Regions from separate parts of the Rahnella perminowiae genome, predicted to be linked through region 2. Evidence: predicted binding sites of a transcription regulator. Region 2 holds the regulator's gene; the other holds the start of a gene.
The links. The regulator LexA, encoded in region 2, represses DNA repair genes until DNA is damaged. The targets are predictions, from matches to a motif close to TNCTGTATGTACATACAGNA.
Positions count from the first base shown of each region.

Region 1 (11,893 bases), on a different contig from region 2:
CGTGCCTTGCGCGATGTTTCGTCCGTCATCGACCAGACAGAAACGGTCCGCGACGCTGCGGATGAACGGCAATTTATGGCCGACCAGCAACAATGTCAGACCAAGATCACGGTTCAGGCGGTGAATAATATTACCCATATTCGCCGCCATCGATGCGCTGGTATGCTCGGTGGGTTCATCCAGAATCAGTAATTCAGGCTCCTGAACCAGTGCACGGCTGATTGCCAGTTGCTGCTGCTGGCTTTCATCAAGTTCACCGGCTTTGCGCGCTCCCATTTCCTTTAGTGTCGGAAAAAGGTCATACACTTCTACCGGCACACGACGGGTCTTATTCCGGCTGGCCATCATAGCAATTTGCAGGTTTTCATCGACGCTCATCTGGGAGAAAATCTGCCGTCCTTGTGGCACGTAACCGATACCCATTTGCGCACGGCTTTCGACCGGCAAATTCAGCAGACTTTGCGGTTCTTCATCACGTGATTGCCAGGAAATTGCACCGCTTTTCACCGGAAGATGCCCCATGATGCAGTTCACCAGCGTGGTTTTTCCTACGCCATTTCGCCCGATCAGGCAGGTACATTGACCGCGGTACAGTTCGAGATTGATATCCCACAGAATATGTTTTTGCCCATAATACTGATTAACTGATTTTACACTTAACATCAGATCTCCCTCCCGCACGGAGCCTTCCGCTGAACTTCACTTTGACGGCCACTGTCATATTTCTGACATTTATGTTCCGCTATTGATGCCCCTGACAGAATTTAATCCCGTTTGTTGACGGACAATCTGACAGCATCAATGACAGATAAATATCCCTTAACCAGTCATAAATGGGGCTAAGAGAGGTTTCCCTACGTTAAAAATGATTCTGTACCCCAGAAAACAGGGAGATCTTCATTTTTTACGCCGGGGTGAAAAAAGCAGTTCTGGCTGCCTTAACCTTTTCATGCACAGACGTTGCAACTCTCAGGCCAAGTTTGTAAAAACGGCAGGGAAAAGGGGCGTTGCATGGGTGTTACCAGCCAAGCCCCTTACAATTTAGGATTATTCATTAGCGTTTCTGAGGTTTTGAGTTTTCCCCCGCAGGGTGCGGCATCAAGGGAACTGCACTTTGCCAGTGCTGCCCTTACTGCTTTTGGTGCAACCTCATGGACAAACATGAGCAAAAAATCCTGTCGGGATGCACTTTTGGTTTTTGCAAGAAACATCAGCCTGACTCTCTAGGCAAAATAGGCATAAATAAGGAGATAAAAAAGATAAAAAATAACTAAAAAAGACCTCTCAGACCGGCAGGAGGCAAAATCCTGTTTTTTACCAACTCCCGCAGCGCGGGGCGTGCTGAGACTTATCCACTATTCCTGTGGATAACCTTGTGCATGAGAGTAAGAAAAGTTGCTACAGACGAGTCAGCATGCGGGTTCCGCTCAGTTTGCCCGTATTCGCAGCTTTTTAGTGATAATCTTTTTAATCAATGAGTTACCTAAAAGCAATACAGTCGTAATTCGTTCGTCATAGTTGTGTCAATCTTCGTCAGCCTGTGGTCAGAAAGCGGAAGGGGAAAGAATTTTGGGAAAAAATGTCACCTGATGGTGAGAGATCTCATCTTTCATATCCTAAAAAAGTGCAGCAGCGCCAGCAGGTTAAACGCAAACATTCTTTATCGGTTGGAAGCTGGTTTTATATACAGTATTATAGCGAAGGTAAAATCAGGGCTGGCAAAAATCGCGAAGTCTTTCATACTATTTTTCCGCAAACTGTTCACCCGTACAGCGCGCACGGCCCTATGCGTTCCCATTTCAGTCAGGTAGCCCGTCATGAGTAAAGTGTTCAAACTGCATTCCGAATTTAAACCGTCCGGCGATCAGCCAGAGGCGATACGCCGTCTGGAAGAAGGGCTGGAGAACGGGCTGGCGCACCAGACATTGCTCGGGGTCACCGGTTCGGGCAAAACCTTTACCGTGGCGAATGTGATTGCGGATCTGAACCGTCCGACGATGGTACTGGCGCCCAACAAAACGCTGGCCGCGCAGTTATACGGTGAGATGAAAGAATTCTTCCCGGAAAACGCCGTCGAATATTTCGTCTCTTACTATGACTATTATCAGCCAGAGGCGTATGTCCCAAGTTCAGATACTTTTATCGAAAAAGACGCCTCGGTGAACGAACACATCGAGCAGATGCGCCTTTCTGCCACCAAAGCTCTGCTCGAACGACGTGATGTCATTGTGGTGGCTTCTGTTTCAGCGATATACGGTCTGGGCGATCCGGATTTGTACCTGAAAATGATGCTTCATCTGACCAAAGGGATGATTATCGATCAGCGTTCGATCCTGCGTCGTCTGGCAGAGCTGCAATATGCGCGCAATGATCAGGCTTTCCAGCGCAGTACTTTCCGCGTGCGTGGCGAAGTGATTGATGTGTTCCCGGCTGAATCGGATGATCTGGCGTTGCGCATTGAGCTGTTTGATCAGGAAGTTGAACGTCTTTCGCTGTTTGATCCGCTGACCGGCCAGGTGCAACATGAAGTGCCGCGTTTTACCATTTACCCTAAAACGCACTACGTAACGCCGCGCGAACGTATTGTACAGGCGATGGAAGAAATCAAGGTCGAACTGGCGGATCGCCGCAAGGTGCTGCTTGCCAATAACAAACTGCTGGAAGAGCAACGTATCAGCCAGCGTACGCAGTTTGATCTCGAAATGATGAATGAGTTGGGTTATTGCTCCGGTATTGAAAACTACTCACGTTATCTGTCCGGCCGCGGGCCGGGCGAGCCGCCACCGACGTTGTTTGATTATCTTCCGGCTGACGGCCTGCTGATTGTCGATGAATCGCACGTCACCATTCCGCAAATCGGCGGTATGTACAAAGGCGACCGCTCTCGTAAAGAAACGCTGGTGGAATATGGTTTCCGTCTGCCTTCCGCGCTGGATAACCGCCCGATGCGTTTTGAGGAATTCGAAGCGCTGGCACCCCAAAGTATTTATGTCTCAGCCACGCCGGGGAAATACGAGCTGGAGAAGTCCGGTGACGATGTGGTCGATCAGGTGGTGCGTCCGACCGGTCTGCTGGATCCGATCATTGAAGTACGGCCGGTGACCACACAGGTGGATGACCTGTTATCGGAGATCCGTAAACGTGTCGCGATTAACGAGCGTGTGCTGGTCACCACGCTGACCAAACGTATGGCCGAGGATTTGACGGAGTATCTGGAAGAACACGGCGAGAAGGTGCGTTACCTGCACTCTGACATCGATACCGTTGAGCGTGTGGAAATTATCCGCGATTTGCGTCTGGGGGAATTTGACGTGCTGGTGGGGATCAACTTGCTGCGCGAAGGGCTGGATATGCCGGAAGTGTCGCTGGTGGCCATTCTGGATGCGGATAAAGAAGGCTTCCTGCGTTCTGAACGTTCACTCATCCAGACCATCGGCCGTGCAGCGCGTAACCTCAACGGTAAAGCGATTCTCTACGGTGATAAAATTACCCACTCGATGGCCCGTGCCATTGAAGAAACCGAACGTCGTCGCGCCAAACAGGAAGCGTATAACCTCGAAAACGGCATCACGCCGATGGGGCTGAATAAGAAGATCTCCGACATCCTGCAACTCGGTCAACCGAAGACCAAAAAGAACAAAGACAAACGCGATGCCGAAGCGGCGCAGACCTTCAAATCGCTTACGCCAAAAGCGCTGGAGCAGCGCATTAAAGAGCTGGAAAGCAAAATGTATGCGCACGCGCAAAATCTGGAGTTTGAAGAAGCGGCTAACACCCGTGACGAGCTGCATGCATTGCGCGAGCAGTTTATTGCGATTTCGTAAAGCTGTCCCCAAATAAGTCGGGTGATTGAACGCAGCCAACCCACAGGCAATGTGAAGTATGTCGGGGATAAAAGTGATAGACTGCGCGGCCTGTAAATCATCACCCTGACATTTTAAAATGACGAGCGAGCCAATGACGGATACACCACAAAACCCTGGCGCAGCGAAAGATCCGCTGCACGGCGTCACGCTGGAAAAACTGCTGACAACACTGGTGGATAACTTTGGCTGGCCTGCGCTGGCCTCACAGGTCAATATCAATTGCTTCAAAAGTGACCCGAGTGTGAAATCCAGCCTGAAGTTCCTGCGCCGCACACCCTGGGCGCGTAAGGAAGTGGAAACCTTATATCTGGATTTTATCGAAGGCCATCTGCGCCCGGATTTGACCCGCAGCAAACGCCGCACCCCCTTGTCTGCACAGGCGCCGCAAAAAACCAAAGTCAGTACCGCCGCACCTGCAGCCGACAGCCCCTGGAATAATCATCCGCTGGTGAAAAAGTAATTCAACGTGTTCTTGTGAGGAGAAAACTCGTGTCAGAGCAACGTGTTCTTATTGTGGTAGATATGCAAAACGGGGTATTTGCTTCGCCGCGTTATGACCGCAGCGGACGGGTCGAACAGATTAATCAACTGATAGCCCGGGCAGGGCGCGTCATCTTCATTCAACACGCGGAAGGCGAAATGACGGAAGGGAGTGAATACTGGCAGGTATTGCCGGAGCTACATCTGCCGGAAGACGCACTTTCCGTGACTAAAACCGCCTGCGATTCTTTCTACCGCACTTCCCTCGATCATGTTCTGCAGGAAGAACTGAACGTAACCGGTTTTACTATCTGCGGTTGTGCGACGGACTATTGTGTAGATACCACCATCAAGGTTGCTGCCAGCAAAGGTTATGCCGTGACGGTCGCGTCGGATGCGCATACCACCGGCGATCGTACATATGTTTCAGCGCAGCAACTGATCGGGCAACATAATGAAGTCTGGCGTGAATTATCCGTGCCGGGCAATCCGGTAACGGTAAAAACGACGGCGGAAATTCTGGCCGACTGGTCATAAACTCCGTTTTCTGAACCCAAAAAAGGCCGCTAAAGCGGCCTTTCGTGTTTGTGATTTCCGGAATCAGATCATTTTTTGCAGCGTCTCTTCAATCGCCATCCGCAACATGTCGCGGTCATGACGATAGGGCACATCACTGGCTTCGAGCGGGCTTTGAATAATCAGATGTTCAGCGGCGCTGCTGCCGATGTTGACTTTAGGCCCGACAATGGCGGCATCGGCGCGGCGGCCGATACGCTTCTCGATCATATCCAGTTTGTCATCCAGCGTCAGCGAGGCGGCGGCGACACTCAGTTCTTTCCCCAGATTTCCGATATACACGATATGCGCCCGGCTGCGGCGCAGCGCGGCTGTCATATCATTCATCAGTAATAATGGCATCAGGCTGGTAAAGAAACTGCCCGGCCCGATCAGGATCAGATTGGCTTCGGCGATTGCCTGTAACGCTTCCCGGGTAGCGGGCACCTGGGGTTCCAGCAGCAATTCACGCGGTATTTGTGCCAGTTTATCGACGTTCACTTCGCCGTGGACATGTTCACCATTGGCATCAATCGCGGCCAGATCGGCGGGTTGTTCGGACATCGGGATCAATTCTGCGTCAACTTTCAGCAGGCTGCGCACCAGATTGATCGCCTCAAGCGGGCGTACGGTGAGGTGATCCAGCGCACGCAGCATCAGATTGCCAAGATTATGGCCATCCAGTTCGCCCTGGCCGCTGAAACGGTATTCGAACATCGCCGATGCCAGGCTCGGTTCGGTGATCAACTGATTCAGGCAATTGCGCATATCGCCCCAGGCGATGCCGCCAACGGAACGGCGGATACGGCCGGTTGAACCGCCGTTATCGGTGGTGGTGACAATGCCAGTCAGACGCGGGCCTAGCAGCGAAAGTGAAGACATCACCCGGCCCAGCCCGTGCCCTCCGCCTAACGCCACCACCCGGTCGAGGTCAGCTAATGTTCGATTGCGCATGGTTTTCCTTTCAAATGGGGAGCGGCGGGTTTACCTCGTTTTCCAGCGGCGGATTTTACCTAATATTGCAACAAGATGTTACCCCTTCTCGCCACTCTGAGAACATTAAAAACCCGGTGCTTTTGGCATTGAAAATGCTGCCTTTTGTCGTGAAATATCGTTATATATCAAAATACATAACGAAAAACCACCTTGGCGAACGGGACTTTGCGGCGTTAGAATATGCTCCGTTACCCCGTATTCATTATCGCTCCGCTACGGACCGGATGAATCAACTCCTAGCCCTGGTTCCTAAGTTGTTTTTCTGACGTCGTTCCCGCAGAAACAATATGGAGCCCTGGCCGTGACACTATGTCACCAGGGTGCACGGCAGAAATGCCCGCATCTCCCGTATTTGGAAAGGTGTTAAGGTGCTTCAACTTACTGATGCTTTTGCCCGCAAGTTTTATTACTTGCGGCTGTCGATCACTGATGTGTGCAATTTCCGTTGCACCTATTGTCTGCCGGATGGCTATAAGCCGCTCGGACACAGCAATAAAAGTTTTCTCTCGCTCGATGAAATCCGTCGGGTCAGCCGTGCGTTCGCCAATCTGGGAACAGAAAAAGTGCGTCTGACCGGTGGAGAACCTTCGCTGCGCCGCGATTTCTGCGAAATCATTGCCGCAGTGCGCGAAAACCCCTCCATTAAAACTCTGGCAGTGACCACCAATGGTTACCGTATGGCGCGTGATATTGCGAAATGGCGCGACGCGGGTCTCACCAATATCAACGTCAGCGTTGACAGTCTCGATGCCCGCCAGTTTCATGCCATCACCGGGCAGGATAAATTCCGCGAGGTTATGGCTGGCATTGATGCTGCTTTTGACGCCGGTTTTAGCAAAGTAAAAGTCAATACCGTGCTAATGCGCGATGTGAATCACGCCAGTCTGAATACCTTCCTCGCGTGGATTAAAACCCGCCCGATCCAGTTACGTTTTATCGAACTGATGGAAACCGGCGACGGGGGTGACCTGTTCCGCAAACACCATATCTCCGGTGAAGTGCTGCGCGAACAGCTGGTGCATCAGGGCTGGCAGTTGCAGCTTCGCTCACGCAGCGACGGCCCCGCGCAGGTATTTAGCCATCCGGATTATCTGGGTGAAATTGGTCTGATCATGCCGTACGAAAAAGATTTCTGCGTCAGTTGCAACCGGCTGCGGGTATCGGCCATCGGCAATCTGCATTTATGTCTTTTCGGCGAGCAGGGTATTCCGCTGCGTGATTTATTAGCCGACGACATGCAGCAGGACGATCTGATGGATCGCATTCAGGGGGGCCTCAGTCGTAAAAAACAGACCCACTTCCTGCATGAAGGCAATACCGGGATCACCCAGAATCTGTCGTTTATCGGCGGCTGAATCCGGTAGTAATCGTTTAAGGAGCAAACTGATGAGCAAAGCCAGTAAAGCGTTTTTGCCGTTATCTGTGGCGATCATGACGGTGTCTGACCGTCGTACTGACGCGGAAGACACGTCCGGGCATTACCTGAAAGAAGCCGTCACCGAAGGCGGCCACCATGTCGTCGCACAGCAAATCGTCAAAGAAAACATTTACAGTATCCGTGCCGTGGTTTCCGCATGGATTGCAGATGAAAAAATCCAGGCGATTCTGATCAACGGAGGCACGGGTTTTAGTGCAGGCAACAATACGCCGGAAGCACTGAAGCCCTTGTTTGACCGTGAAATCGAAGGCTTCGGGGAGCTGTTCCGCATGGTGTCGTTTGAAGATATCGGTACCTCGACCATTCAGTCGCGCGCCATAGGTGGCATTGCCAACCAGACGGTGATTTTCGCCATGCCCGGTTCAACCCGCGCCTGCCAGACCGCCTGGGATAACATCATTGAAGCGCAGCTTGATGCCCGTCAGGGGCCGTGTAATTTCACTCCACATTTGAAGAAATAAGTATGTCTGAACTGACTCATATTAATGCATCCGGCGATGCTCACATGGTGGATGTCTCCGGCAAGGCGGAAACTGTTCGTGAAGCCCGTGCGGAAGCCTTTGTTGAAATGGCTGCCGACACGCTGGCGATGATCATTAACGGCAATCATCACAAAGGTGATGTATTTGCCACGGCGCGTATTGCAGGTATTCAGGCCGCGAAAAAGACCTGGGATCTGATCCCGTTGTGTCATCCGCTGTTGCTGACCAAAGTAGAAGTGACTCTGGAAGCACAACCGGAGCATAACCGCGTGCGTATCGAGTCACGCTGCCGTCTGAGCGGGAAAACCGGGGTGGAAATGGAAGCGCTGACGGCGGCTTCCGTCGCGGCGCTGACTATCTATGACATGTGTAAAGCGGTTCAGAAAGATATGGTGATCGGCCCGATCCGTTTGCTGGAAAAAAGTGGCGGTAAATCAGGCGACTTTAAGGCGGTACTATGATTGATATTTTATTCTTCGCACAGGTGCGCGAACTGACCGGCACCTCCAGCCTGCAACTTCCTGCAGATTTTGCCACGGTGGAAGCGTTACGGGCTGCGCTTACCGGACGGGGAGAACGCTGGGCACTGGCGCTGGAATCAGGAAAATTACTGGTGGCGGTTAACCAGACGCTAACCACGATGGCGCATCCGTTGCGCGCGGGTGATGAAGTGGCGTTCTTCCCGCCGGTGACCGGAGGCTGAGATGGATCAGACGAAAATTGTTGTTGATGCTGCGCCGTTCAGCGTGGGTGATGAATACAACTGGCTGGCGCAATCCGACGCCGACGGTGCTGTTGTCACGTTTACCGGCAAAGTGCGTAACCACAATCTGGGCAGTCATGTCAGTGCCTTAACGCTGGAGCATTATCCGGGCATGACCGAAAAAGCGCTGGCCGAGATTATTGCCGAAGCCCGTAACCGCTGGCCGCTGCAACGCGTGTCGGTTTATCACCGCATCGGGCCGATGTATCCGGGCGATGAAATTGTGTTTGTCGGTGTGACCAGTACACATCGCGGCATGGCATTCGAAGCCAATGAATTCATTATGGATCACCTGAAAACCCGCGCGCCATTCTGGAAGCGAGAAGCCACGCAAGAGGGGGACCGCTGGGTCGATGCCCGTGACAGCGATAAACAGGCGGCGGCCCGCTGGTAAATAGCATCTCAACCGCACGCAGACCTTCCATGCTTTTCTTCCTATCTGTGATACGCTTTAAAAATCGGGAGGCTGTTTTGGCCTCATTTTTCATCCTCCATGCAAAAGGGTAATCATCATGGATCGATATCCACGCAGTAACGGTTCAATTGTTGAACGCGCGAACACCGGCATTCAGGCGTACATGGCGCAAGTGTATGGCTGGATGTTCTGTGGTTTGCTGCTGACGGCATTTGTGGCCTGGTATGCTTCCGGCTCTGAAAAAATCATGAGCTTTGTTTTCTCAAGCCAGATTACTTTCTTCGGTTTAATTATCGCGCAGCTGGCGCTGGTCTTTGTGATTTCCGGTATGGTGAACCGTCTTAGCGGCACCGTGGCCACCGGTTTGTTCATGCTATATTCCGCACTGACCGGTCTGACGCTTTCCAGCATTTTTCTGGTCTACACCGGTGATTCAATTTTCGGAACGTTTATCGTGGCCGCCGGTATGTTTGGCGCGATGAGTGTCTACGGTTATGTGACCAAACGTGACCTGACCGGTATCGGCAGCATGTTATTCATGGCGCTGATTGGTCTGGTGCTGGCCTCACTGGTAAACATGTGGCTGAAAAGCTCCGGCCTTGCGAATATCATTTCGTACGCCGGTGTGCTGATTTTCGTCGGCCTGACCGCGTATGACACGCAGAAGCTGAAAAACATGGGTGCGCAGTTGTCAGAGGATGACCGTGATAACTTCCGTAAATACTCGATTGTTGGCGCGCTGACGCTGTACCTTGATTTCATCAACCTGTTCCTGATGTTGTTGCGGATTTTCGGCAACCGTCGTTAAGGTTTTTGATTTCAAACGATTGAGAGGGACACTGAGAAGTGTCCCTTTTTTTATGCCTGCTGGTGAGGCTTTTTACTCCCTCCCCTGCGAAGGGGAGGAGCAAATCAAACCCTGATCCTTCCCGTCGGCACCTGCCGGAAACTCCACCACACCTGCACTGTGTTGAATAACACCAGAATTGCCGTCACGATAAACACCCACCGGAAGCCGAGCAGGGCAGAAGCACTTGAGCCAATCAAGGGGCCCACCACATTCCCGAGATACATAAACGACTGGTTGTAACCGAATATCCGGCCGGTAACCTGATCACTGCTGTATTTCACCAGCAATGCCTGCACTGCGGGCATCAGTGCACCGTCGCCGAAACCGAGCATGAAACGCAGGATCCCCAGTTGAGTAGGCGTATTAATCAGTGACATCAGGCAGAACAGAATGAAGCAAAAAACCAGCGCAGCAATCAAAATGCGGTGCGCGCCAATGCGGTCGCCGAGCTTGCCGAGTTTCGGTGCGGCCATCAGCGCGGAAACGCCCGGTACAGCGGCGATCACACCACTGATAAAGGCGATATTGCTGGTATCCGATGACAGTTCGCGGATAAACAGCGTCAGAATCGGGCTGATGGAGCCGTTCGCCAGTTGGATCATCATGGTAGTGACGAACAGGCTGATAATCAGCCATGGATAAGGCAGCGTGGTGAAGACTGCTTTACCGCTCAGGCGGTTGGCTTTGGTAACCGGCACCACGCGTTCTTTAATTAAAAATAATGTGATGAGGAAGCTGATAAACAGCATGCCGCTGGTGACGAAAAACACCGTGCGCAGGCCGAGATGGTCGGCCATAAAACCGCCGAGCAGCGGGCCGATAATCACGCCGGATACCTGGCCTGTAGACAGCGTACCCAGCGCCCAGCCACTTTTATCACGCGGCACCTGTGAGGCGACCAGCGCCATTGCGTTCGGAATATACCCGGATGTCAGCCCCATCAGTGTGCGCAAAATGAAAAGCTGCCAGACGTTGGTGGCGAACCCCTGCAACATCATGACAATTGCCATACCCAGCGCGGCACGCAGCAACATCAGTTTACGACCTTTGCGGTCTGCCAGGCTGCCCCACAAGGGCGCAACGACGGCGGAAACCAGGAACGTGCCACTGAATACCAGCCCTGACCACAGGCTCAGGGACTCATGAGACGTGACGCCAAGCTGTTCGATGTAAAGCGGTAAAAAAGGCAGGATCTGACTCATCGCCATGCCGGTGAAAAAACAGCCCAGCCAGACGGAGATTAAATTTACTTTCCAGGTTTCCATGTTGCAGCGATGTGGCCTTATGGACAGAGGAGTGAGAGAAAAGAAGCATAGCAATCAAATCTGTGAAGTGGAGCGCAAAAAGTGGGAACCCATTCATCAGCTTTATAATTGATTATCCTGTATCAAAGTTTCGGATTATCGCGGCAGATTATATGGCCTGAATTTGTTACCAGAGTCTGCGGCTGTAACCGTCAGTTACAGCCGCAACGGAGATAACTTCACGCAGCGCGGCGTTTTGTGCTAGTATCGACGCAACTGGCGCACTGCAGTTTGTGCCGAATCCTCGTGGTAATGCCTCATTTGCCTCGTCTGATCATCCACTCTTGAAACTGCACCGAACCCCGTTCGGGTTAGAGTGGACTGGAGCTTTTCCTTATATGTCATTTGATTCCCTCGGCTTAAGTGCCGAAATCTTGCGTGCTGTTGAAGAACAGGGCTATCGCGAACCTACACCTATCCAGCGTCAGGCTATTCCTGTCGTGCTGGAAGGTCGTGACCTGATGGCGAGTGCGCAGACCGGTACCGGTAAAACCGCTGGTTTTACTTTGCCGCTGCTTAATATGCTCAGCCATACCAACGCGCAATTCAAAGGACGTCGCCCGGTTCGTGCGCTGATCCTGACCCCAACCCGTGAGCTTGCGGCGCAGATTGGTGAAAACGTTCAGGCTTACAGCAAATACCTGACCCTGCGTTCGCTGGTGGTATTTGGGGGGGTGAGCATCAACCCGCAGATGATGAAACTGCGCGGTGGTGTAGATGTGCTGATTGCAACGCCGGGTCGTT
Region 1 covers NZ_JAFMOT010000156.1:8,434-20,326, forward strand. The annotation lists gene J1781_RS04150 (ABC transporter ATP-binding protein) at 1-663, opposite strand, end outside; gene J1781_RS04155 (hypothetical protein) at 1,012-1,227, shown strand; gene uvrB (excinuclease ABC subunit UvrB) at 1,818-3,824, shown strand; gene J1781_RS04165 (VF530 family protein) at 3,958-4,326, shown strand; gene J1781_RS04170 (isochorismatase family protein) at 4,356-4,883, shown strand; gene J1781_RS04175 (gluconeogenesis factor YvcK family protein) at 4,947-5,855, opposite strand; gene J1781_RS04180 (hypothetical protein) at 5,840-6,163, shown strand; molybdenum cofactor riboswitch at 6,119-6,276, shown strand; gene moaA (GTP 3',8-cyclase MoaA) at 6,266-7,252, shown strand; gene moaB (molybdenum cofactor biosynthesis protein B) at 7,284-7,796, shown strand; gene moaC (cyclic pyranopterin monophosphate synthase MoaC) at 7,799-8,278, shown strand; gene moaD (molybdopterin synthase sulfur carrier subunit) at 8,275-8,520, shown strand; gene moaE (molybdopterin synthase catalytic subunit MoaE) at 8,522-8,974, shown strand; gene J1781_RS04210 (Bax inhibitor-1/YccA family protein) at 9,093-9,803, shown strand; gene mdtG (multidrug efflux MFS transporter MdtG) at 9,908-11,110, opposite strand; gene rhlE (ATP-dependent RNA helicase RhlE) at 11,488-11,893, shown strand, end outside.
Region 1: uvrB (excinuclease ABC subunit UvrB) is a predicted target of LexA. The motif match lies at 1,673-1,692, and genes of this name have one in related genera.

Region 2 (11,893 bases):
CCGCCATCGCGTTACCACGCACCCGGTTAGGGAAAATTTCAGACAGCAATACCCAGGTCACCGGTGCCAGCGTCATGGCATAAATGGCGATAGCCACCAGCACCAGCAGTAACACCGGTAACCCCGTGACACCAAACGAATAAGACAGTCCGATCAAAATATAAATGACGGTCAGCCCCGCAGACCCCAGTTGCATCAGGCGACGGCGGCCGATTCTGTCCACCAGCGGCAGTGCCAGTAAAGTGAAAATAAGGTTGATGAGGCCGGTGGCGACAATCGATTTCAGCGTATCGTTGATGTCAAATCCCGCCGAGGCAAAAATTTCCTGTGCATAGTTGAATATCACGTTGATGCCGCACCATTGCTGGAAAATTGCCAGCACAATCCCCATCAGAATGACCGGCCTGACGCGCGGTTCCCACAGCGTGGAAAACGGCACTTTCTGGTTTTCCGAGCCCAGTGACCGGCGGATATCCGCCAGCGTAACGCGGGCATATTCCACGGAACCGATCCGTTGCAGAACTTTTTCGGCCTGCGGATAACGGTTAGCTTTCGCCAGCCAGCGCGGGGATTCCGGTACCACAAACATCAGGATCAGGAAGATGGCGGCCGGGATAGCTTCAGCACCAAACATATAACGCCAGCCGGTCTGACCGTTCCAGCTCTGTAAAATGTCCGCCTGCACAGCGGCAGAGGCGACCGGTTCGGCTATCATCAGATTAATAAGCTGTGCGGCCAGCACCCCCAGCACAATTGTCAGCTGATTCACGGCCACAAAGCGCCCGCGCTTTTCTGCCGGACTGATTTCTGCGATGTAAACCGGGGCCAGCGCGGAAGCCAGGCCAATCCCAACACCGCCCACAATTCGCCAGAACACAAAGCTGTTAAAGCTGAATGCCAGTGCCGTACCGACACCTGATGCAGTGAACAGAACGGCAGCGATAATCAGAGGCAGGCGACGTCCGTACCGGTCCGAAAGTGAGCCCGAACCTGCCGCGCCCAGAACACAACCCAGCAGCGCGGAGCTCATGGCCCAGCCAGACATTGCCGCATCGGTGATGCCGAAATACGCCTCGTAGAAAGGTTTTGCGCCGCCGATCACCACCCAGTCATAGCCAAACAATAAGCCGCCGCAGGCAGCCACCAGACAAATCATCCACACGTAGGGCATATTCAAAGCTTTTGAGTCAGACATAAGCATTCCTCATTCCGGGATGTTAATCGTCGCACTGTGCAGCGACATTTGCTGTGTCAGAGATTCGCCGGGAGATAACACCCGCAGCGAGCCCCCGTGCGGCAAATGATGATCGTTTGCCGCATGGGTCATGGGTTCAAAACAGAAGAAATCATGCTGACAACCGGGGTCAAAACGGCTGTCGGATATAAACAGGAAGAACACCGGGCAGTCCGGAGACGTGGTCAGCCGCAGCGTATGGCCGGATTCTGGCCAGACAATCTCTGCCTTGCCATCCCAGCCGGAAAAACCGTTATTCACCCAGTGGCGGGGAAGGGGCTGAGGCGTGCAGAAATCCAGACCGGCAGGCAGCTTGTTATGGTGTTTGCCCGCCAGCCACTGCGCGTCTTCCTGCCAGTAACCGGACGCTTTTGCCTGAAGACGGGTGGTTTCGCTGAGCGGGAAAAACGGGTGCCACCCCAGCCCGAAAGGCAGGGGATCAGCCCCCTGATTGGTGATACATAAGCTGATATCCAGCCGGTTATCATGCAAAGAAAAATGCTGCTCCGCCCGATAGCAGTAACTGTCGCTGCGATGCGTAAACGCCAGCGTCAGCGCGACCTCACTCTGGAAAACGCATTGCCAGTTTCCCAGCCAGCCATCGCCATGCAGATAATGCGCGTCCCCGGTGTTGGGCGGCAGAGTGTAATGGCGGCCTTCAAAATCAAAAGCGTTGCCTTTCAGACGGTTACCAAAGGGAAGAAGAGGAAAACAGGCCGACTCTGCGGCTGGGGTATCCTCACTCAGTACTGACGGGCGCAGCAGAGGGATATTGTCATCCGCCCGCTTTGCCAGCAGTTGCAGGATAGTGCCGCCGCATGGCGACACAGTCAATGCAAGCCTATGATTTTCCAGAGAATACAGAGCCATTTTTCTCTTCTCCTTCACTCAGCAATCCGGTAATTGTGAAAAGAGATGTGCTTTGGCACAGGAAGGATCCAGCGCAAAGATTTGCTGTAACACATCAGCGTAAGCCTCGTTTTCCAGACCACGCAGGGCCAGCGCTTTCACCAGCAGACAATGAATACGATGCTCTTTCTGACGATCGCTGGTAAGCACGACTAAATCCGGCAATGACACCGCGAAGAAATCAGCCTGAACAGGCTGGTCCGCTGTGCTCTCCGCCCATTCCAGCATGTGCCTGAAGACCTGACGGCTTTGCTCTATATCATTAAGTTTGCGCAGTGCCATACCCTGATAGAACAAATAATCTACCGGCTGATCATTGTAATAGCGCCGCTCGCCAATCCCTTTGTCGCCCGCCGCCGCACGCTCAAACCAAGTCTGCGCCTGTTTATGCTGCTGAAGTTTTTGCGCACAAATACCCAGCCAGAAGCAGATATCGTTATCCGTTTGCCCGACCAGCCGTCCTTCGCTGAGGTTTTGCGGATATTCCAGCGCGGATAACAGCTGCGTCTGCGCGGCAACCACATCTCCTGCACTGAGATATTCAAACGCCAGCAACTGTTTATTCAGCAGATACTGACCGGTGATGCGCCCTTCACCGCCTTCCCATGGATGGAATTTCCGGTCAGCCAGCAGTGCCCGTGCTGCCTGTAACTGTCCGCACTGGTTATATAAACTGAGAAGTTCAGCGATCAGATCGTCACGCTGTGTGGCGACGGACAACACTTTTTCCAACCGCGCCAGACGGATTTGCGGCGCAACGCCGGTCAGGCGGTTAAGCAGATCAGATTCAAATAACAGCCGCGCATCCTGTGGCTGTAAACGGCACGCCTCTTCCAGACAGTGGTGCGCTTTTGCACTATCTTGCTGACGGTTCCACGCATCAATTCCCAGTCCGCGCCATGCATCCGCAAAGTCCGGTTCCAGCACCAGACAACGCTGCCAGCAGGCCACCGCCGTTTGTGTATTACCTTTGCTGTAATGGAAAGACGCCAGTAAATGCAAGGCAAATGCGTCATCAGGGAAAGCCTCAAGCATGCGAACTTCCGCCAGCCATTGCGGGAAACGAACATGCTGCGGGAAAGCATTTCGCGCTGCCAGACACAATGCCTCGCGCCCTTCTTTTTGCAGGGAAGCTTGCAAATACAGCGGTAACGTTTCCTGACTTTTCAGCACGTCCAGCGCTTCGAGTGCCAGCGCATCCAGTCCGCAACCGGTCAGCTGAATGGCGATATTCATGGCGTTTTCGCCACGCCGGCCGGTGACATCGCGCAATTGCGCTGCCGATTTCGCATCAGGCGAAAGGTGATAACGCAGAAAGTGCAGAAGGTAATGCAGCGGGTAACGTGTTAAATGTGCTTCGATATACGTCTCGGCGTCCTGACCTAGCAGACACAGCAGCGTGGCTTTCAGTCCTATCAGGCCGTAATGATTCGCCTGCGTCGCCAGCCCCTGCTCACAGAAACTCAGCGCCTGCGGATACTGCTCACGGCGGATGGCTATCCGTGTCAGCCCGAAGTAGCCCCCGGATTTAGCGTTGCCGCTCCAGACGGCGCGGTAATAGCTGTCAAAAGCCGCGTCAAAATCACCGGTCTCCTCAAGCGCGTTCGCACGAACGAGACTCGCCAGCCCGCATTGCGGATTCTTATTCAGCCTGTGTGCCCGGCTCAGCGCCACATCAGCAAAAGCCAGGGCCTGAGTAAAATTAGCCTGATTGTAGCTGAGTGTTGCCAGCGCCAGATTGCAGCGATAATCCAGCGCATCCAGTTCCACACCACGCCGGTAATAATTCACAGCCTCCTGACTGGCATGGTTGTATTGCTCAAGATGCTGACCGATAAACCAGGCCTCATCTGCCGAAGTGATGTCCTGCGCGGGCAAGGGCGCGCTGGCAGGCGACGGTAACGGCGTCTCACTGGCCTGATGCTCCAGATAGGACAACAGCTCTTGCCCCTGTTCATTCAGCAAGCGCAGCTGAAGGCGCGATGGGAATTCGCCACTCAGTTCGCCCTGAACCACGTCTCCAGGCTGCAAAGTCATGTCCTTTTCCAGCAGAATTTGCGTGCCATCTTCAGAACTGATCCTGATTTTCGCGCCTTGCAACGGACTGACCGCATAAATGCCCCACGCCAGTTTTGGCCCGTGACGCTCAAGTTTAATCACCGCCTGCCCGGAGGCATTCTGCACCGTACCCAGGGCACTGTAAGGCAGGAAGTTCTGAACGAAACACTTCTCCTCAAATGCATCCAGCCAGGTGAAATCCGGCTGATTATCGGTGAATACGCCGGTCATCAGCTCAATATAAGGCCCGTTGTTATCGGTCAGATTACGATCCCACGCACGACCGAAATCGCAGTTCCCCCACGTCCACTGCTTTTTACCCGGCGATACATGATGGTCAGCGATGTGCAGTAATCCGCCCTGCTGGTCGTGGTCATACGCGCCCACGAAGTCATAGTCAGATTTGTCGGCCATGTAGGACGTCGGAACGGGAATGTTTTTATAGCGCGAGATATCCACGCCCGCCGAGTAGTCCACCTTATAATAGGTGCCGGTGGCTATCGGGAAGGAAGAAACGTCCCGTTTACCGTGATCGAAAACGGCGGTGACATCCGGCGGAAATACGCTCTGATGGCCACCTCCGCCGGTAACTGCCGGATTAGCCCACCACAGGAAATGACGCGGCGTCGGATTGCCGTTGTAAATTTTGGCGCTGATTTCCAGCAGCGCTTTATCGGGATAAAGGGTGAAACCGGTCATTACCTGCAAGCCGCGCATCGGTTCCACTTCGCCCATCCACACGGTTTGAGCACCGTTATCGTGCGCCTGAAGAGTGAAATCCACCGGCATAAAAGTGGTCGGACGGTGATGCTGCGGCCAGTTAAATTCGATACCCCCGGAAATCCACGGCCCCAGTAAACCGACCAGCGCGGGTTTCACCACTTCGTTGTAATAGACAAAATCACGGTGTTTTATTTTGTCCCAGGCTCGGTGGACACGACCACCCAGCTCCGGTAGCAGCATGATTTTAAGAAAATCATTTTCCAGATACAGCGCCTGATAGGTTTTCATAACCTTCTCACCGGTCAGCGTATCCGTCACGCCGTACGGATATACCGCACCGGAAGACCCCTGATAAACCCGGTGTGCCAGAAACATCGGGTGCGTGTCCTGTTTTCCTGTCAGCCAGGTCGGGAGCTCGATCGCTTCCTGCCAGACTTTTACCGCTGTGCTCATGATTTCCCCTCAGTGCGCTGGATCGAAATATCAATTTCGAGATTCTACGCAGCGTACTGACAGGGAGGATTTGCTACGGTCACGCAATTCAGTAAACGGGGTTTAGTAAATGTCGGTAACCGGATTGAATAATCTGCGGCTGCGTCAGTTCAACAAGCAGGTGCTGATGACGTTGCTATATCGCGAGAAAAATGCCAGTAAATCCACGCTGGCCAGGCTTTCCCGTCTGTCGATCCCGGCCGTCAGTAAGATCCTCGACGATCTGCAAAATGATGGCTTAATCATCCACAGTCCGGTCAATTTACACTCGCGCGGGCTGGGCGGCGGAAGTTACCAGATAGCCACCGACGGCAGCGCCGTGCTGTGCCTGAATATCACGCCTTACCGCATCGAAAGTATTCTGGTCAGCAGACTCGTTTTACCGCTGAGTGACTATCAAATGACGGAGATTTCGGTCAGAACGCCGGATGCACTGCTGACGCAAATCGAAGCCTGCTTTCATCAGTACAAAAAAAGCTATCCCGGACTGAAAATCCGGCTGGCACTGGCGATCCACGGGCAGGTTAATCCGACTACCGGCGTATCACAGCGGATGCCGCAGGCACCCTGGACCGGTGAAATTGAGATTAAGTATCTTCTGGAAGAAAAGTTGCAAACTGACATCCTGATGGACAATGACTGCATCATGCTGGCGCTGGCGGAGAAATGGCAAGGCATTAATTATCATCAGGATTTTTGTGTAATTAATGTCGATTACGGCATCGGTTCTTCCTTCGTGATTAACCAGCAAATTTATCGCGGTAATCTGTTTGGCAGCGGACAAATCGGCCATACCATCATTGATCCCCAAGGCGACCGGTGCGCCTGCGGACGATATGGTTGCCTCGAAACGCTGGCCTCATTGTCAGCATTAAAGAAAAAGGCCCGTCAGCTTGAGCCTGCGGATCCGGCAAGGAGAACGCCTTCAACACAGGAACTGATCGACCGCTATCATCGGGGTGAAAGTGCCATTTGCGAGCAGGTTATGGAAGGTGCCCGCGCGCTGGGGCTGAGTCTGTATAACTTTCTCAACATTCTGAATATCAATCACATTTATCTTTATGGCCGCAGTTGTGGTTTTGGCGATGCCTGGCTGAAAACCGTCTGCGGACAAAGCGGCCTCAATCCCTTTGATCGTATCGATCACGTCAAAACTCAGGCGACGCATATTGCACCGGGAATACTGAGCCGGGAGCAGCAGATTATGGGTATCGGATATCTGTATGTGGAAAAGGCGCTGGACGCGATGGCAGGTTGAATGGCGCATAATTCGTCGTTTTGGTGCAAGCATGGTAAAATCATCACGGGTCGCATGATGTGGCCTATTTATTCCAATCTGCGCTCAGAGACCGTTGCCATGACCCTGAATAACCCGGAAAAATTACTTTCACAAGCTGAAGAGCTTTGCCAGCAGCGCAATGTTCGCCTGACCCCGCAGCGGCTGGAAGTACTGCGTCTGATGACGCAACAACCCGGTGCGATCAGCGCCTATGATTTGCTGGATCTGTTGCGTGTGAGCGAACCTCAGGCGAAACCGCCAACGGTTTACCGGGCGCTGGATTTTCTGCTGGAACAGGGGTTTATTCACCGCGTTGAATCTGCAAATAGTTATGTTCTCTGCCATCATTTTGAAGAGCCAAGCCATACTTCTGCGCTGTTTATCTGTGACCGCTGTGGGCTGGTCACCGAAAAAACCACCGATGGCATTGAAGAGCGCCTGGCAAAACTGGCAATGGAATCCGGCTTTGATCTTCGCCATTCTGTGGTGGAAGCGCATGGATTATGTGCAGAATGTAAAGTAGTGGAAACCTGTGACAGCCATGACCGGTGTGATCACGACCACAGTATAGTGGTGAAAAAACGCTGAGAGATGAAGGTGTTACGGCAGAGGAACTGAAAGACTGCGGGAAGATGAAATGCAAAGGTTGGGTACTTCCGTGTACCCGTATCCTGAATTGTTCCGGGTAGGAGCAGCATTTTTCAGGATACGTCACTGATATGCGAGGGGGAGTCGCATGTTACCAGTGATATTTATTTTTGGTTTCCCATTCATTGAGCTCTTTCTCGGCCTGATCTTTCTGATAGCCATAGCGCTCCTGAATTTTACCCACTAACTGATCACGTTTACCTTCAACCACTGTCAGGTCATCATCAGTCAATTTACCCCATTGTTCTTTCACTTTCCCTTTGAACTGTTTCCAATTACCGTCGGCTTGATCCTTATTCATAATAATATCTCCTGTTACCTTGGGTTTTGTGAACTGCATTTCTGGCTTGCAGTTCGTCCTTAACACTTTAAAGGTTAGTAGAGAATCTCGATTAATCCTCCTGAAACAGAGATAAAACCCGTTATTAGGATTAATCCAAAGCAGGAAATAACGCCAGGGCGGGGTTTATTCCTTTGAAAAGCATACAAATCAGTCCGCATGAAGCGAAAACCAGGTGTCGTGCCGCCAGTAACGGCGCCAAATCCAGCCAAGGGATAATCCCCGCATCCCCAGGAAAACCGTCAATGCCAGCCACAAGGCATGGTTGCCCAACAGCGGTAAGCTGAAAAGCGTCAGCCCGTATCCTATCGCCGCCACGACCATACTGTTACGCATATCCCGCCCGCGCGTGGCACCGATAAACATGCCATCCAGTAAATAACACCAGACAGCTACCAGCGGCAGGATGATTTGCCAGCCCAGATAATGGTCCGCCAGTTCGCGTAACTCAGGTAGTGACGTCAGCGCATCAATGATCGCCCCGCCTGCAAGCGCATAAATCAGGGCAAAAATCAGGGCAACCAGCCCGGCCTGACGGCACGCGGCATGCCAGACATCCAGCAATTTCTGGCGATTCCGGGCACCGAATGCTTCACCGGAATGCGCTTCGATAGCATAGGCAAAACCGTCCAGCGCAAAAGCGGTGAAGGTCAGCAGGTTCATCAGCACCGCATTCACCGCCACGATGTGGCTGCCAAGCCGTGCGCCGAGAACGGTCAGTGAGGCAAAGCAAAGCTGAAGCAGAAGTGAACGCAACATAATGTCGCGGTTAAGCCCCAGCAGACGGCGCAGGTTACCACGCCAGGCCGAGGTGATTTGTGCGCCGGTTATACCCCGTTGCTTCATCACCCGCCAGACAAAGTACAGCCCGATAAATAGCGTGAAATACTCGGAACTTGCCGTCGCCATGGCAGCACCACGCACATTCCAGCCCAGCCCCATCACCAGCCACAGATCCAGAATGATATTCAGCAGATTCCCGGCAATCAGCAAAATCACCGGCCCGCGAACATACTGAATGCCCAACAGCCAGCCAAGGATCACCAGATTCGCCAGTGAAGCCGGGGCACTGAACCAGCGAATTTCGATAAACAGCCTCGCCTGTTCAAGCACCGGTTGGCTGCCCCCGACGATATGAAACGCCTGTTCCATCAGGGGGTGCCGGAACAACACTATGGTGAGACCAGACAATACGGCCAGCAGAAAGGGTTGTACGAAAGCGCGCGCCAGCAACCGGTTATCATTCGCGCCCAGCGCCTGAGCGGTCATGCCGGTGGTACTCATCCGTAAAAAAAGTAAGAGCATAAAGAGGAAAGTCGTGATCATCGAACCCACAGCCACTCCGCCGAGATAATCCGGGCTGTCGAGATGACCGATCACCGCCGTATCCACAAGCCCGAGAAGAGGCACCGTGATATTTGAAAAAATCATCGGCAATGCCAGCCTCCAGAGCGCCTTATCGGCGGGGCTTAAAAAGGTGTTTTTGAGTGTTTGTCGCAGGGAATGATGTTGCATAGAGAATCTCATGCCGGAGGTTCAGGTTATGCCTGTAAGTGACATCGCCCCGGAAGGGGCGACGAGATGAAACGTTAAAGCTTAGCGGTATGTCAGAGGCGGCTAACGAACCCGCAAATCAACAATATGACCATTGGGATCAAGAATTTGACCCAGTAATATCTGACCGAGTCATTCGAGTTGCAGGAAGGCGGCAAGTAAAAAAATCCCGATGAGCTGACAGGAGTCAGTGATTCGGGTGAACGCACGCAGCCAACGCATCTGCAGCCCGAAGTACGAAGGTCAGATCCAGTCACCGTTGCGGATGACGCCTACGGCCAACCCTTCAATGCTGAAATTCTGCTCACGTAAATCAACCACGATCGGCTGGAAATCGCTGTTTTCAGGCAATAACTGCACCACACTGCCCTGTTTTTTCAGACGTTTCACGGTGACTTCATCGTCTATACGGGCCACGACAACCTGTCCATTACGCACGTCTTGCGTTTTATGTACAGCCAACAGATCGCCATCAAGAATACCGATATCACGCATCGACATACCGCTGACACGCAGCAGGAAATCGGCACTCGGCTTAAACATGGCCGGATCGACCTGATAGTGTCCTTCAATATGTTGCTGGGCCAGCAACGGCTCACCGGCAGCAACCCGGCCGATCAGCGGTAAACCCTCTTCTTCTTCCATCAGCAAACGAATGCCGCGTGATGCGCCGGAAACAATCTCAATAACACCCTTACGCGCCAGCGCTTTGAGATGCTCTTCCGCCGCATTGGGGGAACGGAACCCCAGACGTGATGCAATCTCTGCGCGGGTGGGTGGCATACCGGTGGTGGAGATATGATCGCGAATAAGGTCGTAGACCTCTTGTTGTCTGGTCGTTAAAGCTTTCATTCCGCCCCCTGGTTGTTTATACAGTCTTGCTGTGAGTATATACAGCTAAACGATCAATGAAAACCTAAGATTGAATAAAAACAGGGCATAACGTTGATTCCTGGAATGCAGATTCCAAATCAGAACCATCGTGGCCAAAAGATGCTGACCCAGACAAAAAACGCCAATATGATGGTCAGAAGTACGGCAGCCGAGCCGATATCTTTTGCACGGCCTGAAAGTACGTGAAACTCAGATCCGATACGGTCTATCGCGCATTCCACCGCGCTGTTGAGCAGTTCAGTGACACAGACCAAAACAACGGATCCCACCAGCAGAATGCGTTCTACGGGGCTGACATCAAACCAAAAAGATAACAAAATTAACGGAATAGCGACGCTGGCTTCCTGGCGAAAGGCCGCTTCATTTTGCCATGCCGCTTTCAGCCCTTTCCAGGAATAGCCAGCTGCTTTATAAATTCGGGTAAATCCAGTGACTTGGTTAGCCATTTCTTTTACTGATCCTTAGAGAATTTGCCGCACTTTATACCCCAAATAGTCGGGGTGCAGAAAGGCGGTAAAGAAGTGAATCCTGATGAGCTTACATGAGTAAGTGATTCGGGTGAACGTCTTAAGCCAACACCCCTGCGGCTTGAAATAAGAAGGGTATTGCATCACCACAGATCTCATCTGAGCTTTCTGGTATCCTTGCGGCGAAATGGCTAACAAGAGGCTTCACGTTTTTATGTCAGGTTGGCGTAGACTTTATTACACATTATTGAATTTACCGCTCTCATTGCTGGTAAAGAGCAAGGTCATACCTTCAGATCCGGTTACCGAGTTGCATTTAGACCCGACGCGGCCGATTTTGTATGTATTGCCCTATAATTCCAAAGCCGATTTGCTGACGTTGCGTGCGCAATGTCTGGCACAGAATCTGCCTGATCCCCTTATTCCGCTGGAAATTGACGGAACCCTGCTGCCAAGCCATGTCTTTATTGCTGAAGGTCCGCGCGTATTCTCTTATTACACGCCGAAGCAGGAATCCGTAAAGCTGTTCCACGACTACCTTGATTTGCACCGCAATAACCCGGATTTAGACATTCAGATGTTGCCGGTGTCGGTGATGTTTGGTCGGGCACCGGGCCGTGAAGGTCAGGATGACACGCCACATCTGCGCGTACTGAACGGCATCCAGAAATTCTTCGCTGTGCTTTGGCTGGGGCGGGACAGTTTTGTCCGCTTCTCCAATACTGTTTCCCTGCGTTATATGGCGACGGAACACGGCACAGATAAAACCATTGCTCAAAAGCTGGCACGTGTGGCGCGGATGCACTTCTCCCGTCAACGTCTGGCCGCCGTTGGCCCACGTCTTCCGGCACGTCAGGACTTGTTCAACAAATTGCTGTCCTCAAAAGCCATTGAAAAAGCGATTGAAGACGAAGCCCGCAGCAAGAAAATTTCCCACGAAAAAGCCCAGCAAAATGCCATCGCCCTGATGGAAGAGATTGCCGCTGACTTCTCTTATGAAGCCGTGCGCCTCTCTGATCGCGTACTGAGCTGGACGTGGAACCGTTTGTACAAAGGCATCAATGTTAATAATGCTGAGCGTGTACGCCAGCTGGCGCTGGACGGTCAGGAAATTGTGTATGTGCCCTGCCACCGCAGCCACATGGACTATCTGCTTCTGTCTTACGTGCTCTATCATCAGGGGCTGGTACCGCCGCATATTGCCGCTGGCATCAACCTGAATTTCTGGCCAGCTGGCCCGATTTTCCGCCGTCTGGGTGCGTTCTTTATTCGTCGAACCTTCAAAGGCAACAAGC
Region 2 covers NZ_JAFMOT010000185.1:226,187-238,079, forward strand. The annotation lists gene J1781_RS20345 (sugar porter family MFS transporter) at 1-1,195, opposite strand, end outside; gene J1781_RS20350 (aldose 1-epimerase) at 1,205-2,104, opposite strand; gene J1781_RS20355 (DUF5107 domain-containing protein) at 2,123-5,377, opposite strand; gene J1781_RS20360 (ROK family transcriptional regulator) at 5,487-6,674, shown strand; gene zur (zinc uptake transcriptional repressor Zur) at 6,774-7,283, shown strand; gene J1781_RS20370 (CsbD family protein) at 7,435-7,644, opposite strand; gene dinF (MATE family efflux transporter DinF) at 7,834-9,198, opposite strand; gene lexA (transcriptional repressor LexA) at 9,481-10,089, opposite strand; gene J1781_RS20385 (diacylglycerol kinase) at 10,209-10,577, opposite strand; gene plsB (glycerol-3-phosphate 1-O-acyltransferase PlsB) at 10,813-11,893, shown strand, end outside.